One region of the Mesorhizobium sp. B2-8-3 genome, then DNA from elsewhere that is predicted to be linked to it. Evidence: riboswitches for the same ligand, from Rfam matches in the RefSeq annotation. Region 1 holds a riboswitch; the other holds the start of a gene.
What was found. A riboswitch is a leader RNA that binds a small molecule or an ion and turns the genes downstream of it on or off. The one in region 1 is predicted to bind cobalamin.
Positions count from the first base shown of each region.

Region 2: it holds a riboswitch for cobalamin, as region 1 does, so the genes downstream of both, FJ418_RS16860 (DUF1636 family protein) here and bluB (5,6-dimethylbenzimidazole synthase) in region 1, are expected to answer to the same signal.

Region 1 covers NZ_VFTW01000021.1:31,951-39,034, forward strand. Annotated here, with positions in the region: gene FJ418_RS24375 (DUF2277 domain-containing protein) at 5-271, opposite strand; gene FJ418_RS24380 (exodeoxyribonuclease VII small subunit) at 330-581, opposite strand; gene FJ418_RS24385 (histone deacetylase family protein) at 585-1,511, opposite strand; cobalamin riboswitch at 1,626-1,803, shown strand; gene bluB (5,6-dimethylbenzimidazole synthase) at 1,846-2,577, shown strand; gene FJ418_RS24395 (hypothetical protein) at 2,578-3,561, opposite strand; gene FJ418_RS24400 (TetR/AcrR family transcriptional regulator) at 3,779-4,387, opposite strand; gene FJ418_RS24405 (MFS transporter) at 4,508-5,728, shown strand; gene ribB (3,4-dihydroxy-2-butanone-4-phosphate synthase) at 5,942-7,042, opposite strand.
Region 2 covers NZ_VFTW01000010.1:60,398-67,481, reverse strand. Annotated here, with positions in the region: gene FJ418_RS16875 (iron ABC transporter permease) at 1-141, opposite strand, end outside; gene FJ418_RS16870 (ABC transporter substrate-binding protein) at 537-1,484, opposite strand; gene FJ418_RS16865 (ABC transporter ATP-binding protein) at 1,517-2,305, opposite strand; gene FJ418_RS16860 (DUF1636 family protein) at 2,302-2,685, opposite strand; cobalamin riboswitch at 2,881-3,088, opposite strand; gene FJ418_RS16855 (efflux RND transporter periplasmic adaptor subunit) at 3,423-4,580, shown strand; gene FJ418_RS16850 (FAD-dependent monooxygenase) at 4,577-6,151, shown strand; gene FJ418_RS16845 (efflux RND transporter permease subunit) at 6,268-7,084, shown strand, end outside.

The DNA.
Region 1 (7,084 bases):
ATCCTCAGGCGAAACGCAGCGCCGACCTGGCCTTCGCCTTGGCAGCTTCTTCCTCGCGATTGCGCGGTTCCTGGTTGGTTTCGAGCGAATCGATCAATTCGCGCGCGACAGCTGTGATCGCCTCGACCGCATGGTGGAAGGCATGCTCGTTGCGCTTGGAGGGCTTGGTCGAGCCGCTCAGTTTGCGCACGAATTGCAGCGCTGCGTCATGCACTTCGTCATTGGTCGCCGGCGGCTCGAAATTGGCCAGGGTCTTGATGTTGCGGCACATAGCTTGAACTCCTTACCTGCTTTGTCTGCCTCACCGTCGTCCAAATTACTCTGCGTCGTTACTCTGCGTCGAGCGGCTCCGTTCCTACCGGCTTGCCGTCGCGCGACAGCCTGATCTTCTCGACCTTGTCCTCGGCCGCTTTCAGCAGCCGGTCGCAATGCGCCTTCAGCGCTTCGCCGCGCTCGTAGATCTTGATCGACTGGTCGAGCGGGACGTCGCCGCGCTCAAGATCATCGACGATCTTCTCCAGCGCGTCGAGCGCCTGTTCGAAGCTCATCGCCTTGACGTCCTCATTGCCTTCCAATGCCATAGCCTATCCCTTCATCAGCCGCCCGACATGGGCGGCGACTGAAAATGCCAGTCCCTGCAGATCGTAGCCGCCTTCCAGCAGGCTGACGAGCCTGTTGGAGCTGTGGCGGCCGGCGCGCTCCATCAATTGCCCGGTCGCCCAGTCGAAATCATCCTCGGTCAGGTTGATCTCCGCGAGCGGATCGCGGTGGTGCGCGTCGAAGCCGGCTGAAATGATGATCAGGTCCGGCGCGAACGCATCGATCGAGGGCAGCACGCGCGACAGGAAGGCATCGCGGAACAGGTCGCTGCCGGTCTGCGGCGCGAGCGGCGCATTGACGATGTTGCCGGCGCCGGTTTCGCTTTTCGCTCCGGTACCGGGATAAAGCGGCATCTGGTGCGTCGAGCAATAGAGAACCGACGGGTCGTCCCAAAAAATGTCCTGTGTGCCGTTGCCGTGGTGGACGTCCCAGTCGACGATGGCGACGCGCTCGGCCTGATGCTTCTTCTGCGCGTAGCGGGCGGCGATCGCGGCCGTGTTGAACAGGCAGAAGCCCATCGCGGTGGTCTTTTCGGCGTGGTGACCCGGCGGACGGGCGGCGACGAAGACGTTGGCGGCACGGCCCTCGAAGACGTCGTCCACCGCCGCGTTGGCGCCGCCGATCGCCGTCACCACGGCCTGCCAGCTTTTCGGGCTGGCGCTGGTATCGGCGTCGATCGAGACGATGCCGTTCTCAGGGATCGCCGCGCGCACGCGCTCGACGAAATCCTCGGGATGCGCATAGAGGATCGTTTTCTCGTCGCCTTCGGGCGCCTTGACGCGGTCGAGCGCCGAAAAAGCCTCGTCGTCGAGCACGCGTTCGATGGCGCGCAGGCGGTCAGGCCGCTCGGGATGGCCGGGCGGCGTGAGGTGTTCCAGAAAGATCGGGTGCGTGTAGAGACGGGTGTCCATGGCGCCTAATCTAGGCACCGGCGGCGCGGATGACCATGTTTGAAAGCCGAATGGCTGGGGAAAATTGCGCCAGCCCATGTCGCTGGCGCCATTGGCGCGGCGCAAGCTTCGCGGTAAGGTTCTTCGCTGCCTGGTGCCCGCGACGCGGGAGAATCGGGAACACGGTTGAACTCCGTGGCGTGCCCAACGCTGTGAGGGGGACCGCGCCGGCAAAGCCACTGTCGATGACGGGAAGGCGCCGGATGCGGGAGGATCCCGAGCCAGAAGACCGGCCCGGCAGACATGGTTTTCCGCTTGGTCAGGCGGGGGACTGCTTGTCGCAAGGGGAAAAGCGATGACGGCAGCAGCGATCGCCGCGAGCGGCGACGACTTTGACCAATTGGCGCGCGACGCGGTCTATCGGGCGATGTTCACCAGGCGTGACGTGCGCAGCCATTTTATCCCCGACGATCTCGACGACAGCGTGTTGGCGCGGCTCATCACCGCCGCGCATCATGCGCCGTCGGTCGGCTACATGCAGCCGTGGAACTTCATCGTCATCCGCGATCCAGGCAGGCGTCAGCAGGTGCGCGACCTGTTCCTCGCCGCGCGCGAGCAGGAGCTGCCGGCGATCGAGGCGGAACGGCAGGCGCTTTACCGCAAGCTGAAGCTCGAGGGCATCTGCGAAAGCGCGCTCAATCTCTGCATCACCTGCGACCGGCAGCGGTCGAAGGACTCGCCGCTCGGGCGTTGGCACAATCCGGAGATGGATCTCTACAGCACCGTCTGCGCGGTGCAGAATTTCTGGCTGGCGGCGCGGGCCGAGGGTGTCGGCGTCGGCTGGGTCAGCATCATCGAGACGGAAGCGCTGAAGCAGCTCTTGTCGATCCCGGAACATGTGACGCCGATCGCCTATCTCTGCGTCGGCCGCGTCTCTGCCTTCGCGCCGAAGCCCGATCTCGAGGCGCATGGCTGGGGCAAGCGCCTGCCGCTGCCGGAGCTGGTGATGAGCGAGACTTTCCGCGGCGCCGGCGAGGCGCCGCTCAAATCGGCAATCGCCAGGCTTGGCGGCCCATCAAAGCCATGATCAGGCGGCTCTCGGGGTATCCCAGCGCGAGCCGCCGCCGAAAGAGCCCAGCGCCTTGTCGCGCAGTTCCCCGAACTTGGACGAGGCCTCGGCCAGCCGGTGGTCCCATTCGGGATTGGGCACCTGGCCCTCGATGGCTTCGAAATAGACCTGCATCAGCGAGGCAATGGCGAAGGGCTCGATGAAGGCCGCCTTGAAGGCCCAGGCAAAGACGATGGCCAGCACGAAAGCCCAGCCGGCAAGCTGGCCCGGCATGACCCAGAGGATCGCGGCCGCGGGCGCCAGCATCAACAGGAAGATGACGAAGGACACGCCCCACATGATCGCCGCCAGCCAGACGGCGTTCTTGACCATGTGCTTGCCGTTCTGGGCGTAGAGGACGACGCCTTGCCTGGCCGTCTCGAAGGGCGAGTTCGAATTGATGCGGATGTTGTAGCCGAGGATGATCTCGTCGACATAGGTCAGCGAGATACGGATGACGGTGTTGATGAAGCCGACCAGGCCGCTCAGGCCCGGGATCGGCAGGAAGGCGGCTATGCCGCCGATCAGGCCGGTGATGGCGCGGATGGCGCCCTTGACCAACTGGTCGACGACGAAAAGGATGTTGGCCTCGGCGAAACGCTGGGTGACCACTTCCTTGGCATAGGCGATCTGGTTCTGGCCGTCAGGGACATCGTGGCCGTCGATCAGATGCACCATGACGGCGATATGGCCCGCCTTCAGCACGTAGAGGATGTATTCGCGGATCCAGTAGACGGCGATCGACACGACGCCGAAGCCGACCACGCCGCCCCACAGAGCGAAGGACATCGGCCCGTCGGGATCGGTCGAGATGTGGCCGACGCCGTAGCCGACGCTGGCCCCCGTCCCAGTCGCCATGATGTAGGCAACCGTGATGCCGAAATAGACGATCATGCGAAAGACGATGAACGGCCATGTCCGCATCATGATGGACACCGACCTGGCGATGCTGAAGTCCCACATGCCCCGACTCTCCACACCCCCGCGCATGATCCCGAAAATCGGAATCGATTTTTGGGAAGGGCCATGCGCTGAATCAAAGTTTTTACAGCGTCCTTTGCGCGTTCAAAGAACGCGCGGCGCTGTAAGAGTTGGCGGTGGAGGATGCGCTCGCCCCATTGATTGTCAATCGCGGCGGGGTTGCGGCGGCCGGAAAGCGGTGCACAACCCGGTGGCTTGGTTACCCAAGCGTGCCGTCAACCCTCTTGCGCAAGCCTTCGAGCAGTTGCTTGAATGCCGCGATCGCCTTCTTCGACGTCGCTTCGGGATCCTTCGAATTGGCGATGCGCTGCGCGGCCTGGCTGCTGGCGCCATTGATCAGCCGTGAGGTGGTCTCGGGATCAAGCTCTGGAACGACCACCCCCTCGTCCTGCAGCTTCGTCAGATGGTCGGTCATCGAGGCGATGCAAGCGCTGGCATTCGGCCACTGCGCCGGGTCGCCGAGCACCGCCGGACCGTCGCGGAACATGATGCGCTGGATTTCCGGCTCCAGCGCCATTTCGATATAGCTGGTGCATTCATCGACGAAATGCTGCCAGCGGGTCGGCGCCTTCGAAGCCACCTCGTTCACCCGCTCGGCCATTTCGCCGTCGATCTCGGCGATCACCGCCTGCAGCAGCCCCTTCTTGTCGCCGAAATGATGGTAGAGCGCGCCGCGCGTCAGGCCGGCCGACGCGGTGAAATCGTCCATCGAGGCCTCGGCGTAGCCGACCGTGCCGAAGGCGTGGCGGGCGGCCGCGATCAGCTTGGCGCGCGTTTCGGCGATCATCTCCTTGCGCGGTCTGTGCATGGCTCTGGCCCTACTCACATACGTTTCGTATGCCAATTGACATACGCTGCGTATGAACTATCTCACATTCATACGCAGCGCATGTAGTTTTAGTATGCAACCTTGTCGAGGAGCAGGATCATGCGAAACCCCTATGCGGACATCTTTCGGGCTCCCGGCACGAAAGGCTTTGCCGCGGCCGCCTTCATCGCGCGGCTGCCGATCGCCATGGCGCCGATCGGCATCGTGGCGATGCTCTCGCAGACGCATGGCGAATATTGGCTGGCCGGGGCGGTCTCCGCGACCTACGCCCTTGTGAATGCTGTTTTGTCACCGCAGATCTCGCGATGGGTGGATCAGCTTGGCCAAAGCGCGATTGCCCTGCCGACCACGCTTGTCTCGGTGCTTGCCTTCACGACATTGATCGTGGCGGCCAACCAGCACTGGCCGGCCTGGACCCTGTTCGGGTCGGCGCTGCTTGCCGCCGCCATGCCCAACATCCCGGCGCTGGTCAGGGCTCGCTGGACCGAGATTTTTCGCGATCGTCCCGAGTTGAGCACCGCCTTCGCGTTCGAATCGGCTGCGGACGAATTGGTTTATGTCGCCGGAGCCTCGCTGTCAGTGGGCTTGAGCGCGGCGCTGTTTCCCGAAGCCGGCATGGTGGTCAGCACGTTGCTGCTCGCGCTCGGTTCGGCGGCATTCCTGCTGCAGCGCTCGTCCGAGCCACCGGTACGTCCGGCGGAACATGGCGCGGCCGGTTCGGCGATCCGCCTGCGGCCGGTGCAGATCATCACCTTCGCGCTGATCTTCGTCGGCGCGACCTTCGCCACCACGGAAGTCACCACCGTCGCCATCACCAAGGCGCTCGGCCAGCCCGAGGCTGCAAGCCTCGTCATCGGCGTCTATGCGCTTGGATCCTTCGTGCTCGGCATCATCGTCGGCGCGCTCAGCCTGAAGGCGCCGCTGCAGCGGCAACTCGCGGTCGCGGTCACGGTGATCGCGCTCACCACGCTGCCATTGCTTTTCGCCGACACGGTGCCGACGTTGGCGCTGGCGGTCTTCGTCAGCGGCGTCGCGATCTCGCCGACCTTCATCACAGCCTTCGGCCTGATCGAGCGCCACGTGCCGCCGGCAATGCTCACCGAAGGCGTCACCTGGGTAACCACCGGCATCGGCATCGGCATGGCGCTGGGCTCCTTCGCCGCCGGCTGGATGGTCGACAATTTCGGTCCGCAGAACGGGTTCTGGGTGTCGGTGGCGGCCGGGGCGATCGCGCTGGCCACCGTGCTTGCCGGGCAGTGCCGGCTGGCGACGGGCGATTGCGACGCGGACAGGGGCGAAGCGGTGGTACCTGCGGAGTGACGATTATTCGGCCGTCCGATCATCATCGCAGACGTTGGAAGTTAGCCGAGACCTACGCGACTTCGTCATTCACGGGCGGAGCGACTCGAAGCGGGGCATAGACCCGAGATGACGACGTCGCGGAGGCCCCGGCCAATCGCCTCCGTCGCGGAGGCTCTGGTCAATCAGCAACGCCGGCGGGGCTGCCGCCAGGACCTTCGGCGCCCCGGCAGCCTAAAGAATCTCGGTCTTGGCGATGTGGATGCCAAAGCCTTCGAGGCCGACATAGTGGCGCTCGCGAGAGGCGATCAGGTTGATCGAGGAGATGCCGAGATCCTTGAGGATCTGGGCGCCGAGGCCGATCTCGCGCCATTCGTTCTCGCGGCGGCGGGCTTCCTCATGGTCCTCGCGCTCGCCACTCGCGGGCCGCTTGCGCTCCTGGTGGGCGACGCCGACCGAGCCTTCGCGCAGATAGACGATGACGCCGCGCCTGCGCTCGCCCATCGCCTTCATGATGCCGTCGAGGCGATGGCTGGTGCCGAAGACGTCGGTGACGACATCTTCCGAATGCAGGCGCACCGGCACATCCTCGCCGTCACGGATATCGCCGAAGACGACCGCGACATGGTGCATGGAATCCCAGGGCAGCGTGTAGGTGAAGACCTGCGCCTTGCCGCCGGGCGTGTCGATGTCGGAGCAGGCGACGCGCTCGACCAGCGTTTCCTTGCGCTGGCGGTAGGCGATGAGGTCGGCGACCGAAACCTGCTTCAGGCCATGCTGTTCCGCGAAAGCCTGCACCTCCGGGCCGCGCTTGACCGTGCCGTCGTCGTTCACCAGCTCGGAGATGACGCCGACCGGCGGCAGGCCGGCAAGCTTGCAGAGATCGACAGCGGCCTCGGTGTGGCCGGAGCGCATCAAGACACCGCCTTCGCGCGCGATCAGCGGGAAGATGTGGCCGGGACGCACGAAATCGGACGGGCCGACATTGCCGTTGGCAAGGTTGCGCACGGTCAACGTGCGGTCGTCGGCGGAAATGCCGGTCGTGGTGCCGTGCTTGAAATCGACGCTGACCGTAAATGCGGTGGTGTGGGCGGAGTCATTGTCCGCCACCATCGGCGCGAGGTTCAGCCGCCTGGCATCGTCACGCAGCATCGGCGTGCAGACGATGCCGGAGGTGTTGCGGACGATGAAGGCCATCTTCTCCGGCGTGCAGTGGACGGCGGCGACGATCAGATCGCCTTCGTTCTCGCGCCCGTCGTCGTCCATGACGACGACGATCTCGCCGCGCTCGAAGGCGCGGATCGCTTCGACGATCTTCTTCTGGTCGTATGGCATGGCGCGCTCGCTTCGCTCGCAGGAATTAGGCAGTAGGCAGTA
Region 2 (7,084 bases), on a different contig from region 1:
GACCGGGCCGGATGGGCTCTGGCTGCCCAGTCCGGCCGCATGCGCCAGCGCGCCGACGACCTGGCGCAGAGGTATCAGCGTTGAGCCATAGGCGATCGAAAGCAGCCCGAGCGCGACCAGCAGCGCCGCGCCAAGCATCATGGCCAAAGCGAACGATCGGCGGCGCAGATTCACGGCGTGGGACCTGGCGCCGCGATGCCGGCGTCCGGGATCAGCCGAGGCATCCGCGACTTCGTCGATGCCGCAAGGAGCCGTCCACCCATCATTCCAGGGCGAAGCAGGCGCGAAGCGCCGTCGCGCAGACCCTGGAATTCATGGCGTGGCCTGGCACGAGAAATGCCACGGTGCGGAATTCTGAGCAGCGGCGACGCCTCGGCGTGACGGAATGGATCCTCGGGTCTGCGCCGCGTCGCTTCGCTCCTTGCTCCGCCCGTGGATGACGAAGTCGCGAGTGTTTTGGCCAATCTCCAAGGCGGGCGATTCACAGGCAGGCGATCCGTCAATGAAGCCATCCCCATCCCATCAGAACTCCAGGCCTAAAACGCTTCCGGATGCATGGCCCTGGCGATCTCGCCGATCGCCTCGATATTGGCGGGTCCGGGCGTCAGCTCGGCGTAGCGCAGCGCGACGAAGCGCTCGTTCCTGACAGCGTCGGTCTCCTTCATGGCCGGATGGACTTTAAGGAAATCGAGCAGCTTCCTGTAGCCGCCGCCATCCTGGTAATCGAGCAGGATAAGGAACTGCGGATTGCGCGAGGCGACCGTCTCCCAGTCGGTGTTGCCCCAGCTCGTCTCCATGTCGGCCATGATGTTTTCGCCGCCGGCGGCTGCGATCATGGCGTTGGGAATGGCGAACTTGCCGGCGGTGAAGGGCTTGTCCTCGCCGGAATCGTAGAGGAACACGCGCGTGCCCTTGCGGTCGCCGACCTTGGCGGTGATATCGGCAAGCTCGGCCTTCCAGCCGGCGACCAGCTTTTCGGCCTCCGTCTCCTTGCCGAAGATCTTGCCGAGCTTCTCGACGTCGCCATAGAGCAAGTCCATCGAGGCGACGGGCCGGTTCTTGTCGAGATGGACGCAGCTTTCGGTCAGCACCAGCGTCTTGATGCCGTGCGGGGCGAGCGTGTCGGGCGTGACCTCGCCGCCCGGCTTCATGCCGTAATACCAGCCGGCGAAGAAGAAATCCGGCTGCACGGCGACGAGGTTTTCCAGCGTCGGATATTTTGGCGCCAGCTCCGGGATGGAGCCTTGCTCCGCCTTGAACTCGGGGCCGACCTTGTACCAGCCGGTGATGCCGGTAAGCCCGACGATCGACGGCTGCAGCTTCAGCGCGAAGGCCATCTCGGCCATGTTGAGGTCCTGGATGACGGCGCGTTTTGGCGGTGCATCGAAAGTGAGCGCCTTGCCGCAGCTGTCGACGGTGACCGGGAAGGCGAAGGCGGCCGAGGCGAGAAGCGAGAAGGCAAACGACAAAGCGAGGCGTTTCACGGGATGGTGCTCCTTGTTTGGGTTGGGCAGGTTCAGGATGGCGAGGAAGCGCGCGTGGGCAGCTCGAAGACGGTGAGCTCGCGGTCCTCGGTCGGGTGCCGCAGGCGCAGCACGTCGATGCCGAAAACCTCGCGGATATGCGGCTGCGCCAGCGCCTCGCGCGGCGGTGCCAGCGCGTGCAGCCGGGCGTTGCTCATCACCGCGACGTTGGTGGCGAAGGGCGCCACCAAGGCGAGATCGTGCAGCACGGCGACCACGGTCATGCTGAATTCGGCCACCAGTTCGAGCAGTTCTGCGCGGGCGCGCGGGTCAAGGTGGTTGGTCGGCTCGTCGAGGAACAGGATCTTCGGCTCTTGCGCGATGGCACGGGCGAGCTGCGCGCGCTGGCGCTCGCCGCCGGAGAGCGAGCCGATGCTGCGCGCGAGCAGTGGCAAGAGCCCGGTCCGGCGCAGTGCTTCGACGACGATGTCGCGGTCGTCGTGCCGGCGCCTCAGGCCGGCATGCGGGACGCGGCCAAGCTCGACATAGTCGATGAGCGCCAGCCGTGGATCCGGCTGGTCCGTCTGGCCGACCACGGCGATGCTGAGCGCCCGCTCGGCGGCGGTGATCCTGTCCAGCCGGCGGCCGGCCAGGCGAACCTCGCCGTGGCTCGGCGACAACGCCCCGCACAACATGCGCAGCAGGGTCGTCTTGCCGGCGCCGTTCGGGCCGATGATGGCGAGGCGCTCACCCGCCGCCAGCGACAGGCTGACATCCTCGACCAGCGTCCGGCCGTTTGCCGTGGCGCCCAGATCGCGGGCTTCAAGCAGGGGCACGCTCACCGGACTTGCTCCCTGGCCTTACCCGCGGCGGGGATGCGCGCCAGTATCTTGCCGGCGAGCCTTGCCGGGCGCTGGCCGGAATTGCACCAACCGTCGGGCAGCGAGGCATAGAGCCTGGCAAATTCGACCAGCGCGCCGGCGTCGGTGCCCCTGTCGATGGAACCGAAGAGATAGGTGGCTTTGCCTTGCGCCATGAAGGCCACGGTGAGCGGCCGCGCGCAACCCGCCATGCAGTCGATGGTCTCGATGGCAAAGGAAGGCGCCGGCTGCAAGGAAAGCCTGGAGCGCAGGTCGGCGCACAAACCCTCGCCGGACCTCAGCCCAGTCACGGTATCGCGGCACAAAGAACAGACGATGATGCGATGGCTCGAGCGTTTCACCGTTTCACGGAAACGGCGAACCGCTCTATCTCTTTGTTTTGACACAATTCCAGACGGAAAACCGCTACACACTTTTCCTGAAATTGCTCTCGAGGCGTCCAACATTTCCGTCACTTTCCAAAATGGCGACGGAAGGATGCTGGACGAGCCGGCCGACAAGACCGGTGCTCGCGTCTCCTCCCGGCACACCCCGTCCGGTCAACTCATGTCGATGGCAGGTCTCCTGGCTCGCGGGTCGTTGCGCCATCCGCCTTCCCAGCCTTGCCGGCCAGTGGCGTTTCGGATGGAGCTCGCCGCTCACAGTTGCGGGGGCAGCCACGGGTTCGATCCAGACCGGATCTCACCGTGTTCCCTTTTTCACCCCTCGCCTTGCGGCTCGGGGACCATGACGCAGCCATCGTAGGTTGTCCGCGCGCGAGTCGCAACGGCTTCTGCGCGCGTTCATCACCGCGTGAAGCGACCTGCCTGGAGAAATGCATTCGTGGTTCGATTCTCGTTATGATATGTAATAACGTTACACACCAACGAATGCGTAGCAGTCAATCCCTCCTCGCGCCGTCTCACCCAAACATCGGAAAATTTTCAGAAACCGTTCGGGATTTGCCGGAGCCGAAATCGCAAAAAGATCGGGCTGGCGAAAGACAGGTTGCAACGCCTCGATCCCCTGCCAGCCAACGCAGTTTTCCCGACCGCCGCGTCCTCCCAAGCGCGGCCGCAACCTTGGGCACGGAGACGACATGATTGCCGCACGTTTTCACAACAGTCCTCTTGGGCACAACAAGCCGCTCAGGCGCCGCCTTGTCGCCGGCTCCATCGCCGCGCTCGCTTGCGGTGCCGTGATGGTCTGGCACGGCGCCAGAAGCGAAGCATCGAACGTCGCGCCGGGCACGCCCGAAACCAAGCTGGTCAAGGCAGTTTCGGTCTCGCCGGAACCCGTCGCGGATAACCGCGTCGCCATCGGCGAGATCAAGCCGAGGCTGGAGAGCGATCTCGGTTTTCGCGTTTCCGGCAAGCTCATCCAGCGCACCGCCGAGGTCGGCGCCACGGTGAAGAAGGGCGAGGTGCTCGCCCGGGTCGACGACCAGGATTATCGAAACCGGCTGGCCAGCGCGGAAGCCGATGTGACAGCGGCCGAGGCCGTGCTGGTGGAAGCCAGCGCCGCCGAAGCGCGTATCAGCGCGCTGCTCGCCAAGGGTTTCACGACACGCGCCAACCATGACGCGACGCTAAAGAATCTGCGCTCGGCCGAGGCCAAGCTGAAATCGGCGAACATCGCCTTCGCGATGGCCAAGGACCAGCTCGGTTACACCGAGCTCCGGGCCGAATTCGACGGCATCGTCACCGCCACCGGCGCCGAGGCCGGCCAATCGGTCAATGTTGGGCAGATGGTGGTACGCGTCGCCGATCCGGAGAGCCGCGACGCGGTGTTCTCTATCGCGGAAGCAGCCTTTACCAGCGACCGGCGCGGTCGAAAGATACCCGCCGTCACCGTCTCGCTGCTCAGCAATCCGGCGGTCTCGACCGCCGGCACTGTGCGCGAGATAGCGCCGATGGCCGACGCCGCCACCCGCACCTTCCAGGTGAAGGTTTCGCTTGAGAATGCGCCTGACGAGATGCGCTTCGGCGCAAGTGTCGCCGGCCGCGTCGAGATCGCCGGCGCGCCTGTCGTGCTGCTGCCGGGCAGCGCGCTGTTCGACAAGGAAGGCAAGCCCGCCGTCTGGGTGGTGTCGGCCTCGTCGGCTGTCGAGCTCAAGCCGGTCACCATCGCCCGCTACGAGACCGACCGCGTAGTCGTCAGTGCCGGGCTCACCAAGGGCGACCGGGTCGTCACTGCCGGCGTTAACCGGCTGCGGGAACACGAAAAAGTCCGTATCGTTGAGGGAGAAGGAAAATGACCATGTCAAAGACCAAGGTCCTCATCGCCGGCGCCGGCCCGACCGGGCTGACGCTCGCGCTCTGGTTGACCAAGCTCGGCGTTCCGGTGCGCATCTTCGACAAGGCCGCCGCTCCCGGCGAAACCTCGCGCGCGCTGGCCGTCCAGGCGCGCACGCTGGAATTCCACCGCCAGATCGGCATCGTCGACGACGTGCTTGCCGCGGGCGTGAAGATCGAACAGCTCACCGTGCATACGCCGGCAGGCGTCGCCGCGAGACTCCCGCTCGCCGATTTCGGCCGCGGCATCAGCCCCTATTCCTTCGCCTTCGCGCTGCCGCAGGACATCCACGAGCGCGTGCTGATCACGCATCTGGAGCGCGCCGGCGTCGAGGTGGAGCGCGGCACGGAGCTCATCGCTTTCCAGGACAAGGGCCACGCGGTCATCGCGACGCTGAGCAAGGAAGGCCAGACGGAAACCGTCGTCGCCAACTACCTCGCCGGTTGCGACGGCGCCCACAGCACAGTGCGCCACGGGCTGAATATCGGCTTTCCCGGCGGCGCCTACGAACAGTCCTTCTACGTCGTCGACGTGAAAGGCCGTGGCGACATCACCCGCAACGGCATGGACACGACCATCAGCACCTACGGTTTTGCCATCGTCATGCCGGTCCGGCAGTCGGGTTCGATCCGGCTGATCGGCATCGTGCCGAAGGCGCATGAGGCGGACGAGACGATCAGCTTCGAGGCGATACGCGCCGACGTCGAGCGCGACACCGGCGTAACGGTCGACGAGGTCAACTGGTTCTCGACCTACCGGGTCCATCATCGCGTCGCCGAGAATTTTCGCGTCGGCCGTGTGTTCCTCTGCGGCGACGCTGGCCACATCCACAGCCCGGCCGGCGGACAGGGGATGAACACCGGCATGGGCGATGCGGTGAACCTTGCCTGGAAGCTCGCTGCCGTCGTCCAGGGCCGCGCCGATCCGCGCCTGCTCGACAGCTATGAGCCGGAGCGTATCGCCTTCGCCCACAGACTGATCGAGAGCACGGACCAGGCGTTCCGCATCGCCACCAGCCGCTCGCGGCTCGTCGGCCTGTTCCGGCGCTATCTGATGCCGAAGATCCTGAACATCGCGCTGCACACGTCATACGGCTCGCGCGCCTTCTTCGGCGTCATCTCGCAGGCGGCGATCCAGTACCGCGCCGGCCCGATCAGCTCGGGCACAGCGGGAAAGGTCAGCGGCGGCGACCGCCTGCCCTATGTGCCGATGCCAGGCAGCGACAATCTCGAGCCGCTGCGCTCGCTGGACTGGCAGGTGCATGTCTATGGCGAGGTCAATGCGGAATTCCGGGCCATGCTGGCATCGACCGGCATTCCGGTTCACGGCTTCGCCTGGTCGGAGACGGCCGCGAAAGCCGCCTTGCAGCGCGACGCCGCCTATCTGGTGAGGCCGGACGGGCATGTCGCGCTCGCCTCGCCGGTGCAGGAGGCGGCGAGCTTCCAGCGCTACCTCGCCGGCCTCGCCATCAAACCAAGGACGGCCGAGCGGGCGCCATACCGCGTACCGGGCACCATGCACAGCCTGGCCTGACTTGCCGCGGCGCCCGCCAAATGGCGGGCGCTGACCGGACCCAAACCATCACTTGTTTTCGCCAGCCGGCAGAAGCCGGCGGAACGCGCCTTCGCGCGCTGAGAGGGCTTTGCATCATGACCAGCTTCAATCTTTCCGAATGGGCGCTGCGCCACCGCAGCTTCATCGTCTACCTGATGATCGCCGCCGCACTCGCCGGCCTCTACGCCTATCGCGGTCTCGGCCGCGAGGAGGACCCGCCCTTCACCATCAAGACCATGGTGGTGAAGACGATGTGGCCAGGCGCCAGCACCAGCGACACGGTCGAACAGATCACCGACCGCATCGAGAAGAAGCTCGAGGAACTGCCCGATCTCGACTACGTCAAGAGCTACACCAAGCCGGGCGAATCCATCGTCTTCGTCAACCTGAAGGACACTGTTGCCGGCGACGAGGTGCAACCGCTCTGGTACCAGGTGCGCAAGAAGCTGGACGACATCAAGCCGACGCTGCCGTCGGGGGTGCAGGGCCCGTTCTTCAACGACGAGTTCGGCGACACCTATTCGCTGATCTACGCGCTCACCTCCGACAGCCTCAGCCATCGCAAGCTGAAGGATATGGCGACCAGCCTGCGCGCCGGGCTGCTCACGGTGAAGGACGTCGCCAAGGTCGACCTGATCGGCCAGCAGGACGAGAAGATCTATCTCGAATTCTCGACCCAGAAGGTGGCGGCGCTCGGCCTCGACGTCGGCACGCTGACGCAGGCGTTGCAGGCGCAGAACGCGCTGACGCCGAGCGGCACGGTCGACGCCGGTCCCGAGCGCATCGCCATCCGCGTGTCCGGTTCCTTCACGTCGGAAGAGAGCCTGAAGGCGATCAACTTCTACGCCAGCGGCCATTACTTCCGATTGGGCGACGTCGCCGAGGTCAAGCGCGCCGATTCCGACCCGCCGC